3 regions of the Arthrobacter ginsengisoli genome follow, and region 2 is predicted to be linked to each of the others. Evidence: riboswitches for the same ligand, from Rfam matches in the RefSeq annotation. Region 2 holds a riboswitch; each other region holds the start of a gene.

Region 1 (3,262 bases), on a different contig from region 2:
ATCCGGCGTCAAGATCGGCAAGGATGTCGTCGATGTGCTCGAGGCCTACCGAGAGCCGCACGAGACCGGGGTTCACGCCGGCGACAGCCTGCTGCTCCGGGGAGAGCTGGCTGTGCGTGGTGGACGCCGGGTGGATGACCAGGGAGCGCACGTCGCCGATGTTGGCCACGTGCGAGTGCAGTTCCAGCGCGTCAACGAAGCGCTTTCCGGCCTCGGCTCCTCCGGCGATGTTGAAGGAAACGACGGCGCCGGTCCCCTTGGGCCCGTACTTGCGGCCGCGCTCGTACCAGGGGCTGGAGGGCAGCCCCGCGTAGGCGACGGATTCGACGTCGTCCCTGGCCTCCAGCCATTGCGCCACCCTGGTGGCGTTGGCGACGTGCCGCTCGACGCGCAGGCTCAGGGTTTCGATGCCCTGGGCGATGAGGAAGGCGTTGAACGGGGAGACCGCCGAGCCGAGGTCGCGCAGCAGCTGGACGCGGGCCTTGAGGATGTAGGAGAGATTGGCGCCGAGTGCACCGTCCGCGCCGAGGTCGCGGGCGTAGACGAGGCCGTTGTAGGTGGGGTCGGGGGTGTTGAAACCGGGGAAGCGCGCCGGGTCCTTGCCGAAATCGAAGTTGCCGGAGTCCACAATTACGCCCGCGATCGCCGCGCCGTGGCCGCCCAGGTACTTCGTGGCGGAGTGCACGACGATGTCCGCACCCCACTCGATGGGCCGGATCAGGTACGGGGTGGACAGCGTGTTGTCCACGATCAGCGGGACACCGGCCTCGTGCGCCACCTCCGAGATGCCCTCGATGTCCAGCACGTCCTGGCGGGGGTTGGAGACGACTTCACCGAAGAACAGTTTGGTGTTGGGCTGCACGGCGTCACGCCACTGCGCCAGGTTGTCAGGGTCCGCGACAAACGTGACGGAGATGCCGAACTTCTTCAGGGTGTGCGCCAGCAGGTTGTACGTACCGCCGTAGAGGCTGGGGCTGGCCACCACATGGTCGCCGGCCTCGGCGACGTTGAGGATCGCGAAGGTCTCCGCTGCCTGCCCGGAGCTCAGCAGCAGTGCCGCGAGTCCGCCTTCCAGGCTGGCCACCCGCTGTTCCACGGCGTCCTGGGTGGGGTTGCCGATCCGGGTGTAAATGGGAGCCAGTTCGGCCAGGGCGAAGCGGTTGGCGGCGCTTTCAGCGCTGGGGAAGACGAACGACGTCGTCTGGTAGATGGGCAGCGAGCGGGCGCCGGTGGCGCTGTCCGGCTCCTGGCCGGCATGGATCTGGCGGGTTTCGAAGGACCAGGCATTGGACATCGGGACACTCCTGACGGGACTGGGCACAGGCACACCCGGAGCTGCTTGGCCCGGGTCGGCACTGGCGCCGCGCTTGCCCTCCGGCGGGCGCCGGAAGGCCAGGTCTTCACCCGGGGCACCCCACCGCGATACGAGGGTTGCCGGCCAGCAAGCCGGGGCTCTGCGCTGGCACTCATGACCTGCGATCAGTCTAGGAAGCGGTGCAGGGCTGTGAATAGCTTTGTGACGAAGATGAAGTTGGACGGCCGGGAGCGGGCCGGCGCCGGGTCACGCCGTTGACGAGGAAAAATTCCCCTGTCGGAACCGTGGAACGAGACATCCCATCACGGTAAGGACACCCTAAGCTGAGAGCCGCATCACAAAGTGCCAAGATGATGGCATGCGCATGGATCACGTCTCTTACGCCTGTGAACAAGATGGCCTCGCTGCCACCACCAAACGAATTGCGTCTGCCCTCGGCGTCGAAGCCGTGAAGGGCGGAGTACACCCCCGATTCGGGACCCGCAACATGATTATCCCGCTCGCGGGCCACAAGTACCTCGAGGTCGTGGAGGTCCTGAACCACCCGGCCTCGGACAAGGCACCCTTCGGCCAGGCCGTCCGCGCCCGGTCCGAAGCCGGCGGCGGCTGGATGGGCTGGTGCGTCGAAGTGGACGACCTGGCCCCGTTCGAGGAGCGGCTCGGCCGCGCTGCCGTCAACGGCAACCGCAAGTTCCCCGACGGCCGCGAACTGGTCTGGAAGCAGATCGGAATCCTTGGGCTCATCGCCGATCCCCAGGTCCCGTACATGCTCAAGTGGGAAGGCGATCCGGAACTCCACCCGTCGAAGGCCTACGAGAGCAACGTCAAGATGTCTGCCCTCACGATCGCAGGCTCCGCAGAACGCGTCACCGAATGGCTCGGTGTGCCGGTCGAAAAGCCGCTGGAAGACGTGGCCGTGAACTGGCTCGCTCCCCGCGGGACCCCCGGCATCCTCTCCGTCACGTTCGAGACCACCACCGGAGCCGTCACCATCTGACGATTCACCGCCCAACACTTCGGCCGCCATCAGCGGGTGCCAATGACGTCACCCACCGATGGCGGCCGAAACTTTTTAACGCCTGCCGGCCGGCCGCATCGGCCGCACCGGCTCAGCCCAGGCCGATGGCCTTGCCGAAGAGGCTGAAGCCGACGAACGCCACGATATCCAGCACGGCGTGGGCGATCACCAGCGGCATCAGGCGCCGGGTCCGGGTGTAGGCCAGCGCGAAGATGACGCCCATGATGGCGTTTCCGATGAACGGACCGAAGCCCTGGTAGAGGTGGTAGCTGCCGCGCAGCATGGCACTCGTGAAGATGGCCAGCGGCAGGCTCCAGCCAAATTTACCGAGGCGGTCCAGCAGGTAGCCGACCACAATCACTTCCTCCACGATCCCATGCCGGATGGCGGAGAGGACCAGCACCGGCACCGTCCACCAGTACGCGTCCAGTGCGCTGGGGATGATCGCCGTCGTGATGCCGAGCGTCCGGCCGGCGGCGTAGAGGCCGAGCGAGGGGATTCCGATCAGCGCCGCCAGGCCGAACCCCTGGAGCAGGTCCCTGCCGGGGCGGGCAAAATTGAGCCCCAGTTTCTGGAACGCCGTGACGGGCCGGCCGGACACTCCGGCTGGCCGGTGTTCGGTCAGGAAATACAGCGCAAGGACTACCGGCACGAGGGCGAAGAAGATATCCAGCAGCTGGTAGGTGAGATCAAAGTATTCCCGGGGGCTTTGCGACCGGTTCAGCGTGGACGTGCCCTCCGCCAGCGGCGCCCGGGTCATCTTGTCCAGCAGCTGGACGACCGAGTACACAGCGGACTGCCCCAGGGACAGGCCCAGGACAATCCAGACTTCCAGCTTCAGGCGGCGGCGGGCGGGAACGAGCATGTTCCTATCTTGCCCGGAGTTGCCGCTTATGCTTGGGGTTTATGAGTGCGCCCGGGAAAATCAT
Region 2 (3,262 bases):
GGCCTGGCCCATGTGGACCCCGACCGGATCCTGCACTCCTTTCCGGACCTCGAGCCCGGAACCGACGACTGCGAGCGGGGCTGCAAGCACGATTCCAGCGCCGTCAACTGCGGCGTGGACGCCTGGGTGGCCGCCGGCCATGCCGGCGAATCCGGGCCGGCCCGGCTTGGCTCACTGCGCCGGCTGCTCGGGACGGACCCGCGGATGGAAGCCCAGGACGTCAAGGAACTCGGCACCGTCTCCTGAGCGTGCCTTCCGGAGCGCTGCCCGGGGCCGCGCCGGGCAGCATCCGGCGGCGCAGCAACGTGGCCTCCCGCCCCGCCGTCCGCTTTGGCGGTAGTTTGGAACCATGAGTCAACCCGCTTCGAGCTACAACGATGACCTGCGCCTTGCCCATGTCCTGGCAGATTCCGTAGATTCCCAGACCATGAGCCGCTTCAAGGCGCTCGACCTTCGGATCGAGACGAAGCCGGACCTGACCCCGGTGACGGACGCCGACAAGTCAGCCGAGGAAGCCATCCGCGGCCAGCTGTCCCGCTCCCGGCCGCGCGACGCCGTCCTCGGGGAGGAGTTTGGCAGTTCCGGCCACGGCTCGCGCCGCTGGATCATCGACCCGATCGACGGGACCAAGAACTTCGTCCGCGGCGTCCCCGTCTGGGCCACCCTGATCGCCCTCGTCGACGAGGGCGAGCCGGTCGTTGGCGTCGTGAGCGCCCCGGCACTGGGCAAACGCTGGTGGGCCGCCAAGGGCGCCGGAGCCTATATGGGCCGGTCGCTGGCGGCCGCCACCCGGTTGAAGGTCTCCAACGTCTCCCAGCTCTCGGACGCCTCGTTGTCCTACTCCAGCCTCGGCGGATGGAAGCAGCGCGGCAACCTCGATGAATTCCTCGGCCTCACCGAGGAGGTCTGGCGCACGCGGGCCTACGGCGACTTCTGGTCCTACTGCCTGGTGGCCGAAGGCGCCGTCGACATCGCCTGCGAGCCCGAACTGAACCTCTACGATATGGCCGCGCTGGTCCCGATCGTGACGGAGGCCGGCGGACGCTTCACCTCGCTCGAAGGCGAAGACGGCCCCTTCGGCGGCAACGCCCTCGCCACCAACTCCATCCTGCACTCGGAGGTCCTCAAGCGCCTCAACCCGGGTCTGGACGACCTGCTGTAGCAACGGCTCCCGGCGGCGGCTGCGTAACAAACAGCTTCATATTCGGCCCGCACCTTCCCGCCGGAACGGGGAATGTCCTAGGCTCGAAAAAGGTCACGAGTGCCAGCGCGAAACCCCGGTTTGCTGGCCGGCAACCCTCCATTCGCGGTGGGGTGCCCCGGGTGACGACCTGGCCGGTCCGGAATGGACCCGGCAAGCGCGGATCCCCGGTATGTGGGGTCCTTTTCAAGCGAGGTCCCATGACAACTGTCACTTTTCCTGCCACTGCCGGCGCCGGTTCTGATGCCCGGTTCGCCGTCGCCCGCCGGCCACTGGCCGCGGTGACCGGTGCCGAGATCCAGGCACCGCTCATTCAGGGCGGCAACGTCCGGTACGCCAACCTGGACTATGGCGCCTCGGCCCCGGCCCTGTCCGTGGTCTCGGCCTATCTCAACGAGATCCTGCCGTACTATGCGAGCGTCCACCGCGGCGCCGGCTATGCCTCGCAGATCAGCACCTCGGTGTACGAGAACGCCCGCACGATTGTCCGCGATTTCGTGGGCGGCCGCCCGGACGATGCCGTGATCTTCACCCGGAACACCACCGATTCCCTGAACCTGCTGGCCGGCTGCCTGCCCAAAGCCGACGGCGTGCACACCGGTGAGGTGCTCTACCTCGACATCGAACACCACGCCAACCTGCTGCCGTGGCAGCAGGTGCCGCACCGCAGTGTCATCGCCGCCGCCACGCTCGCCGGCACACTGGAACTGCTCCGGAAGGAACTCGCCTATGGCGGCGTCAGCCTGCTGGCCGTCACCGGGGCTTCCAACGTCACCGGCGAGATCCTGCCGATCCGGGCACTGGCCGCCCTGGCGCACGAATATGGCGCCCGGATCGTCGTCGACGCCGCGCAGCTTGCCCCGCACCGGCGGATCGACATCGCCGCGGACGACGTCGACTATCTCGCCTTTTCGGGGCACAAGCTCTACGCACCCTTCGGCGCCGGTGTGCTGATCGGCCGTCCCGACTGGCTCGACGCCGGCACACCGCACCTGGCCGGCGGCGGAGCCGTGCAGGACGCCCGGGTCGATGCGGTCAGCTGGACCACCGGTCCGGCCCGGCACGAGGGCGGCTCCCCGAATGTCCTCGGCGCAGCCACGCTGGCCCGCGCCACGCAGGTGATCGCCGATCTGGACGTGGAACAGTGGCACGCGCACGAAAACGCCATCCGGTCCTTCCTCGTCGAAGGCCTCAGCCGGCTCGACGGCGTCAGGGTCCACCAGATCTTCTCGGACAGCGCTTCCTTCGATGCACCCGCGGGCACCGGGACGATCGGCGTCGTCAACTTCTCGCTCGAAGGCTACGACGCCGGCCTCGTGGCGGCGTACCTGTCGGCAGAACACGGCATCGGACTGCGTGACGGCCGCTTCTGCGCGCACCCCCTGCTCCGGCGGCTCGGTCTGCCGGCCGGCTCGCTCCGGGCCAGCTTCGGCCTGGGTTCCCGGCTGGAGGACGCCGAGCGGCTGCTCGCCGGGATCCGGGAACTGCGCCAGACCGGCCTCGGTTGGGACTACGTGGTGGATGCCGGACGTTGGGTGCCGGCCAACGACACCCGCAGCTACCCGCACTGGGCGCCCAACACACCGGGCACCGCCGGCGCCGCCCCCTGCACGCTGGACTGACAGGGCGGCGGCTGCACGACCCTTGGAAACACCGACCGTGCCGCGTGCGGTAAATTCGAGAGGTACCCATCCGGACCTGCCGAAGGAGATCACACGTGGCACGCGGCGGCCCCAAACTGTACCAGGAGCGGCGCCGGGAACTTGGGCAGAGCTTCCAGGACGGCGGGGAACACTACGAACGCGTCCGCCCGGGCTACCTGGGCGACTCAGCCGACTGGCTGATCCCCGCCGGCGCGAAGGACGCCGCGGATCTCGGCGCGGGAACCGGGAAGTTCACCGCGCTGCTGCTTGAGCGCGGCCTGCACACGGTGGCGGTGGATCCGTCCGCCGACATGCTGGCACAGCTGCGCCGGGCACTTCCCGGCGTCGCCGCCGTCGAGGGCTCAGCCGAGCAGAGCGGGCTGCCCGCCGCGGCTTTCGACCTGGTCACCGTCGCCCA
Region 3 (3,262 bases), on a different contig from region 2:
CCGTGATGTGGTCCGAACTCAGGATGTAGAACTCGGCGTTGACGAAGGACTCGGCCTCACGGACGGCGGCGGCCATTGCCTTGATCGAGTCCGGGTAGCCGGGCAGGAGCTCGACGTGGTTGCCGTCCACCATCGGCAGCGAGCCCAGGGTCTTGTTCAGCTCGGCCGCGGAGGCCACCCATTCCGGGCCGTCGTAGCGGCTTTCCACCATCGCCAGTTCGGAGGTGCCGGCGCGCACCCGGGTGTTGACGGCGTCCTGCTGCGCCCGCCGCTTGCGGGAGAGCCGGAAGTTGCCAAACAGCAGGAACAGGACCAGGCCCAGGGCCGGGACGAAGAAGATGATCAAAAGCCAGGCCATGGCGGTGGTGGGGCGGCGGTTTCCGGGGATGATGCCGAGGGCCAGCACACGGATCGCGAGGTCAACCACGGTCAGAATCAGGATCACCCAGGACGGAAGCGATTCCGCCAGCGAAAATGGCCACAGCACAGGCGAACCCCTCAAGCTCCAGACCCGCGGAACAGTTCCGGAACGGGCACCCGTCAAATCCTAACCCGCGGCACGCCGCACTAAGCTGAAGCCATGACTTCTCCTGCCGCCGCGCCCGTACCGGTGCTGGTCTTCCTCGATCCCGCCTTCCACGACGGCCGGCTGGCCGACGCCACCAAGCCGCAGCTGATGGCGACGGACCAGGGTGCCACCCGCGGGGACGGTGTCTTCGAATCGCTGCTGGCCGTGGGCGGGAGCCCCCGCAAGCTCCAGGCGCACCTGAACCGGCTGGCCGGGTCCGCCCGGCTGCTGGAACTGGACATCCCGGCGGAGGAAGCCTGGCGCCGGGCGATCACGACGGCGGTCAGCGAATACCGGCGCGGGCACGTGCCGGGCGCCGCGACCAGCGATGACGACGAGCTCGTCGTCAAGCTCCTCGTGACCCGTGGCGTGGAAGGGGCGGCCACACCCACCTGCTGGGTCCAGGCCTCGGCCCCCGGACCGGCCGGCAGGCGGCAGCGCGAAACGGGAGTCGACGTCATCCTGCTGGACCGCGGCTACGACAGCGAAGTCGGGGAACGGGCCCCGTGGCTGCTGATGGGCGCCAAGACACTCTCCTATGCCGTCAACATGGCCGCACTCCGCTACGCGCATGCCCAGGGCGCAGACGACGTCATCTTCACCTCCGCGGACGGCCGCGTGCTGGAGGGCCCGACGTCGACCGTTTTGCTCGCGCACCTGGAGACGTCCGACGACGGGAGCGGCGGGGTCCGTACTGTTCGGCGGCTCATTACCCCCCAGCTCGACAGCGGGATCCTGCCCGGCACCTCGCAGGGTGCCCTGTTCGCCGCGGCCAAGGCCGCCGGCTGGGAGCTGGGCTACGGCCCGCTGGAGCCCCGGGACCTGTACGACGCCGACGCGGTCTGGCTGATCTCCAGCATCCGGCTGCTGGCGCCCGTCAATCACATCGACGGCAAGGAGATCGGCACCCCGGAGCTGCGCCGGCAACTCACGGCGGAGCTCAACGCGCTCTACGCCACGATCGAGTAACCACCCGCGTTGCCTGGCGGAGCGTTACTTAGCATGACGGCTGCTGCTCTGCGGGCCGGCGTCCCAGGTGTTACGTTTTTTGTGAGTAATGAGACCCGGCGCCAAGCCCTGACTGGCCGGTCGGCAACCCTCCCTTTCGCGGCGGGGTGCCTCAGGTGAATACTCGGCATATCGACCATTCGAGCTGCAAGCGTGAAAGAAGGAGATCCGTCGTGCCTGACGCGTCCGCCCCCGCTGTCCCCGTTACAGCGCCAGTCCCGTCCCTCGTAACCCCCGGTGCCGCCGAGGAGAAACTGGCGTACCGCCTGTTCACCGGCCCCGATGACCGCGCCTTCTGCGAGCGCGTCTCGGCCGCCCTGGCCGACGGCTATGTGCTGCACGGCAGCCCGGCCGCGACGTTCAACGGCAGCAGCGTCATCGTGTCCCAGGCCGTTGTCCTGCCGGCAGCCATCGCCAGCGCCGATGCCGCCGTCGCTAACGCAGTGGATGACCTTGAGTTCGACGGCGAGGGCCACGCGTGAGCTACGCCGGGGACCTCAGCCCGCACGAGGCCTGGGCGAAGCTTGCGGAGGGCGCCATCCTGGTGGACGTCCGCACCGAGGGCGAATGGGCCCACATCGGCATCCCGGACACCACATCCGCGGGCGGCAAGCGGAACGATCCGCTCTTCATCCAGTGGAATCTTGCCGGCGGCATCCCCAACGCGCGGTTCGTTGAACAGCTGAAACTCCAAGTCCCCGAAGGGGACGGCACCGAGCTGGTGTTCCTGTGCCGTTCGGGCGCAAGGTCCATCGCCGCAGCGACCGCCGCGACGGAGGCCGGATTCACCTCCTTCAACGTCCTGGAAGGCTTTGAAGGCGAACCGGACCGGTACGGCGAACGCACTGTCAACGGGTGGAAGAACCGCGGCCTGCCCGCCAACCCCGGGAAGCACTAAGTGGGCTTCAACCCTGACGCCGCCGGCTGGGGCGCCGACACCCAGGCGGTCCGCGGCGGGCTGGACCGCACCGGCTTCCAGGAAACGTCCGAGCCGATCTTCCTGAACTCCGGTTTCGTGTACGAATCCGCGGCCGCCGCGGAGCGCGCCTTCACCGGCGAGGACGAGCGGTTCGTGTACTCCCGCTACGGCAACCCCTCGGTGGCCACTTTCCAGGAACGGCTCCGGCTGCTCGAAGGCACCGAGGCCTGCTTTGCGACCGCCTCAGGCATGTCCGCGGTCTTCACCGCGCTCGGCGCCCTGCTGGCCGCCGGCGACCGGGTGGTCGCGGCCCGTTCGCTGTTCGGTTCGTGCTTCGTAATCCTCAACGAGATCCTTCCCCGCTGGGGTGTGGAGACGGTCTTCGTGGACGGCCCGGACCTGGCGCAGTGGCGGTCTGCGCTCTCGGAACCGACGACGGCAGTCTTCTTCGAGTCGCCGTCGAACCCGATGCAGGAAATCGTGGACGTCGCGGCCGTGAGCGAACTGGCGCACGCGGCCGGGGCGAGCGTCGTCGTCGACAATGTCTTTGCCACTCCCCTGCTGCAGCGCTGCGGGGAGCTCGGCGCGGATGTGATCGTGTATTCCGGGACCAAACACATCGACGGCCAGGGCCGCGTGCTCGGCGGCGCGATCCTGGGCACCAGGGAGTTCATCGAGGGCCCGGTCAAGCAGCTTATGCGACACACCGGCCCCGCGCTCTCGGCCTTCAACGCGTGGGTGCTGACCAAGGGGCTGGAGACCATGGC

What was found. Region 2 has a riboswitch for S-adenosylmethionine ahead of J2X01_RS11505 (aminotransferase class V-fold PLP-dependent enzyme). Riboswitches for the same ligand answer to the same signal wherever they lie in the genome.
Region 1: linked by a shared signal. The riboswitch ahead of J2X01_RS03215 (bifunctional o-acetylhomoserine/o-acetylserine sulfhydrylase) and the one ahead of J2X01_RS11505 (aminotransferase class V-fold PLP-dependent enzyme) in region 2 are both predicted to bind S-adenosylmethionine.
Region 3: linked by a shared signal. The riboswitch ahead of J2X01_RS13905 (DUF1737 domain-containing protein) and the one ahead of J2X01_RS11505 (aminotransferase class V-fold PLP-dependent enzyme) in region 2 are both predicted to bind S-adenosylmethionine.

What each region holds. Positions count from the first base shown of each region.
Region 1 covers NZ_JAVDVQ010000002.1:248,682-251,943, reverse strand. The annotation lists gene J2X01_RS03215 (bifunctional o-acetylhomoserine/o-acetylserine sulfhydrylase) at 1-1,294, opposite strand, end outside; SAM riboswitch class IV at 1,359-1,474, opposite strand; gene J2X01_RS03210 (VOC family protein) at 1,674-2,312, shown strand; gene J2X01_RS03205 (CPBP family intramembrane glutamic endopeptidase) at 2,425-3,198, opposite strand; gene J2X01_RS03200 (histidine phosphatase family protein) at 3,240-3,262, shown strand, end outside.
Region 2 covers NZ_JAVDVQ010000008.1:142,298-145,559, forward strand. The annotation lists gene rsgA (ribosome small subunit-dependent GTPase A) at 1-246, shown strand, start outside; gene hisN (histidinol-phosphatase) at 350-1,162, shown strand; SAM riboswitch class IV at 1,254-1,367, shown strand; gene J2X01_RS11505 (aminotransferase class V-fold PLP-dependent enzyme) at 1,402-2,823, shown strand; gene J2X01_RS11510 (class I SAM-dependent methyltransferase) at 2,919-3,262, shown strand, end outside.
Region 3 covers NZ_JAVDVQ010000011.1:115,477-118,738, forward strand. The annotation lists gene cls (cardiolipin synthase) at 1-487, opposite strand, end outside; gene J2X01_RS13900 (aminodeoxychorismate lyase) at 581-1,537, shown strand; SAM riboswitch class IV at 1,622-1,736, shown strand; gene J2X01_RS13905 (DUF1737 domain-containing protein) at 1,831-2,058, shown strand; gene J2X01_RS13910 (rhodanese-like domain-containing protein) at 2,055-2,474, shown strand; gene J2X01_RS13915 (O-succinylhomoserine sulfhydrylase) at 2,475-3,262, shown strand, end outside.